Regions from separate parts of the Paenibacillus sp. JT31N11 genome, predicted to be linked through region 1. Evidence: riboswitches for the same ligand, from Rfam matches in the RefSeq annotation. Region 1 holds a riboswitch; the other holds the start of a gene.
What was found. A riboswitch is a leader RNA that binds a small molecule or an ion and turns the genes downstream of it on or off. The one in region 1 is predicted to bind cyclic di-AMP.
Positions count from the first base shown of each region.

Region 1 (2,200 bases):
TGCCTTTGCTTGTGATTCCCCTCACGAATGCGACTGCAACCGAGAAGCCGGTCGCCGCCGACGTGAACATCATCATCATGATGACCGCCATTTGCGTGAAATACGACAGCCCGCTTTCACCGCTGTAATGCTGCAGGTTCGTATTGGTCATGAAGCTGATTATCGTATTCATGATAAGCGTGGGCTCCATATCGCCGATTCCGTTCGGATTTAGCGGCAGCCCGCTCTGCACCCGAAGCAGCACATAGCTGATGGCTACGAATATGAAGTTGATGGTAACGAAGCTGATGGCGTACTTCTTCCAGCTCATCCCCGCCCTGTTCTTCAGCCCCATGATCATATAAATCACTTTCTCCACCGGACCGAACACCTTGTCGGTGCGGTTAGGTTCATTCGAGAATACATGATATAAATAATTCCCGAGCGGTTTGGCGATCAGCATCAGAACGCCGATCACAATAATAATTTGCAATATGTCCATAGCCGTTCCTCCTTGGGGCTTAATCGACTCTCAAGCTCATTTAAAATTTCTCCGGATGAAGCAGGGCATACACCAGGTAGATCAGCAACGCGCCTGTAAAAATCAATACCAGCGTCATAAGCGTTCTCCCTCCGTCTCGTCGATCGATTTGTCGCACCAAACCAAGAATCCGGCGATAACAAGGAAAGATGCGATCAAAGTCAAAATCATCCATACATCCAACATAACAGCACTCCCTTTATGGTTGATCATTCAGGCGGCTGAGCAAGAACCCGACATCTCCGGATTGCGTGCGCACAATATAGGCAGCCCCAAGCTTTTTATAAATAACCTCGGGATGCCATACCGTCGTAATAACGGTAATCTCCTGGCAGGACCAGTTGGCCATGAGCTGCAGATACTGACAGCTGAGCGGCAAGCTCGACTCAAAAATATAAACGCGTCCGATCGAAAATTGGGGAGCCGCTCCCGCTTTGCTGCGGGTCGTGTTCACTCGTATAATTTCATTAACGCCCAGTTCCCGCAGCAGCTTTTCTTCCCTCCTATTATTCGTGAGGGCGACCACAGGCTGCTGTTTGTAGAGCAGCAGCCGTACGAATTTTCTCCCTGCCTCAGTCGATGCAGCCACCAATATTGGCCGTTGTTCCATACTTTTCTCCTCCAAATTCAGGGAAGAAGGCAACAAAAAAGAAGCCTTAGGAAAAGAGTAACCTTTACCTGCGGCTTCTTTGACCATGACAAACGTCCTGATCGCTCGCGATAAGTGTTGCCTCTCCCGGTACGCTTACGAGGTTAGCTGTCGGATTCGGGCATGAGAGTAGCCCTACGCCCGGCATTTTGGAATGCCGGATGATTCACCCCGTGACCGTCGCCTTCGTCCCGATGGACGAGGACGGTCGTTGGTTCCCCCGTTACTGCAGCTGCTGCGCAATATTCAGCGAATGAAACAAATTCAAGATTTATACAAAAATCTATACAACAAAAAACCGCAGAGGCACGTGACGCTCTGCGGTCGAATTTAATCGATCACTTCGTTCACCATTCCTCTCTCCACCTGCGCTTACGAGGTTAGCTGTCGGATTCGGGCGGTGAGAGTCGCCCTACGCTGCATGAGTTTCATGACACTCCTGCAACGATTCACCCCTGCGCTGTACGATCCGACTCTCACATCGGATACCAACAACGCTTCTATGGTTCCCCCGCTTTCCACCCGAAGGCGGAAACTCAGCGATCAAAAAAATGGATATATGCTGTTAAGCACGATATGAATCATACTCCCAGCCGTACGGCGTGTAAAGCATGTCCAGAACAGCTATGGGCACAAATAACGCCGCTGGACATATTTTCAAGCGCTTTCAGAGGATCAATGCTTCTTTATGCTCTGTATATCGCGGTATTTCGCCGTTTTTCTTTATCTCCGCTTAAAACGCAACCAGGCCCTTCGGGAGCTTATATGAAGAATGGAGCAGCGTATTAGCAACATGAAGAGGGAACGAGTAATTGCGCAAAATGACTGGTTTTAGCCGCTTATTTTCACTTTAAATGAAAAATATGGCGTTATGAAGTGTTTATCAGGCTGCGGGTCATTTTACAGAAGAAAAGGAACGGAATATGATAAATGGCAAGCCTGATTACGGCTATCATTTATTCGCTGAGTGCTTCCAAAGGAAGCAGCGGGGGAACCATGTGAGCGTCTGGGACTTCTGGCGCTCAAGGGGT
Region 1 is NZ_JBWDNQ010000012.1:83,685-85,884, reverse strand. It holds gene kdpA (potassium-transporting ATPase subunit KdpA) at 1-481, opposite strand, end outside; gene kdpF (K(+)-transporting ATPase subunit F) at 522-599, opposite strand; gene AC0YNV_RS30170 (hypothetical protein) at 720-1,130, opposite strand; cyclic di-AMP (ydaO/yuaA leader) riboswitch at 1,247-1,431, opposite strand; cyclic di-AMP (ydaO/yuaA leader) riboswitch at 1,524-1,721, opposite strand; cyclic di-AMP (ydaO/yuaA leader) riboswitch at 2,121-2,200, shown strand, end outside.

Region 2 (2,200 bases), on a different contig from region 1:
ACCATCATGAATATTTCAATATTATGCTTGCGGAGCTGGACCGGATCAATACGATCGTGCAGGAATTTATGGCGCTGGCCAAACCCCAGGTCAAGCAGTTCAGCCAGCATAATCTGGCCTCCATATTGGAGAATGTGATTACGCTGCTGGAAACCCAGGCGATTATGAACAATGTCGAGATGAAAAAGGATTTTGCCGCGAAGATGCCGACGGTATATTGCGATGAGAATCAGCTCAAGCAGGTATTTATCAATTTGATGAAAAATGCCATAGAGGCGATGCCAAGCGGAGGAGATTTATCCATTACCCTGAAGGAGGGGGACGCGGGTATGCTCATTGTCCGCATTCAAGATCAAGGGGTGGGAATCCCCAAGGATAAGCTTGAGCGTCTAGGCAGCCCCTTCTACTCGACCAAAAGCTCCGGTACCGGGCTTGGACTCATGATTTGCTTGCGCATTATTGAAGCCCACCGCGGTACGCTGAAATTTGAAAGCGAGGAAAGCAGCGGCACAACCGTCACAGTTGAGCTGTCTGCCTTTGAATGGGAGACAGAGGGATAAATGAATGGCGTTCAGCCCGTTATTGTTCGCGGCTGGACCTATTTACCAGTGTATTTGGGGGATAGAATTATGGTATCCTTTAACGCGAGCCGAAACTTATCGTACGGGGGATCTTTATGAGGCAGCAAACAGATGCTTTCAGCAAGCCATAATCTGTTTCCTGCCTCGCGGAATATTATCCGAGCCAGTCGAATTGGCAGGATGAAAATCCGCTGGGGGTGAATCGCTTTGGAGCGGGCATATCCGCTATGGCGTAGGGTTGAACTCCTCAATCCGAATCCGACAACTAACCTCGCAGGCCGCATGCACAAACAGGCATACTTAACCAATCGGGAGAGAGGCTGCCTTGTTTGAGCGATGACGGAGTTTGGAGACAGTTCTGTATCAGAACATGCCGATAAACCCGTAAATAAAAAGGAGGACATTGGTTTTGGTAAATGCAAAATGGAGAAAAGGCGCAGCAGCAGCTATACTTGGATTGGCAATTCTTGCCCATGCAGGGGCGGCAAACGCTGCAGCGGTATACAAGGCAAAAGACAATGATACTTTCTGGACGTTGTCCAAGCAATTCGGTGTGCAGCTCGATCAGCTGGTGAAAGCGAATCCAGACGTGGACCCGTCCAATATTTATGCGGGCTTGTCCATCACAGTGCCGGGATCGGCAGCGAAAAAAACGGCAGCAGCTCCGAAACCCGCGGCGGTCAAGGCGATTAAAATGGAATCAACGGCCAAAGCGCTGCCGAAAAATACCGTGACAGTCAACGGACTGGCCTACAACTATACGGATGTTGTACAAGCCAAAGCAAGCGCTTATACAGCTGATGAATCCGAGAACGGCTGGGGCCCGGTTGACTATTACGGCAACCCGCTCAAGCTGGGTACGATCGCAGTTGATCCCAACCGTATTCCGATGGGAAGCAAGGTGTATATCACCGGTTACGATCATGACGGTTTGCCTGTTGGCGGCATGATGGCCGTAGCGACAGATATGGGGAGCGGGATCAAAGGGGATCGCATTGATATCTTCGTACCGCAATCGCAGGAAAAAGCCCAGAAGTTCGGGTTTCAATATGTAAAGGTTTTTGTTCTGGGCAAATCATAATGCTTCAATATAATCGATCATAAATGAGCGGCGCCCCATTGCAGGGGCGCCGCTTGGCGGTTTCAGGGCTTTACGCTTCGTGCAGCCGGTTCTCCAAGCAGCTCGGGGAGCGTAACCATTTGATAGCCTTTGCTGCGGAGCAGCTTGATCAGTTTGGGCAGCGCCTCTAATGTTCCCGATAGATCCTGGCCGATGCCTCCGCCTGCATGCTGAAGTATAATGGAGCCCGGCTGCAGGGTTTTCTTGATGTTAAACAATATCGTACTGCTGTCGATGCCCCGCCAGTCGACGGAGTCGACATCCCAGTTGACGGCAATATAACCGTTTTGCTTCATCCATTCAATTTGCCCGGGCAGTACTTCCCCATAGGGCGGTCTGATTAATCTGGGACTATATCCGGCGAGCGGACGCAATATGGCGTCAGTATTGCGGATCTGCTGCTGGAAGGCAAACAGGGAAATACGCGAGAATACCGCATGGTTATAGGAATGGTTGCCGATTACATGTCCTTCCCTGCCAATGCGTCTGACTATGGACG
Region 2 is NZ_JBWDNQ010000003.1:328,337-330,536, forward strand. It holds gene AC0YNV_RS14045 (PAS domain S-box protein) at 1-560, shown strand, start outside; cyclic di-AMP (ydaO/yuaA leader) riboswitch at 638-876, shown strand; gene AC0YNV_RS14050 (3D domain-containing protein) at 991-1,662, shown strand; gene AC0YNV_RS14055 (polysaccharide deacetylase family protein) at 1,725-2,200, opposite strand, start outside.
Region 2: another riboswitch for cyclic di-AMP. It lies ahead of AC0YNV_RS14050 (3D domain-containing protein); the one in region 1 lies ahead of AC0YNV_RS30170 (hypothetical protein).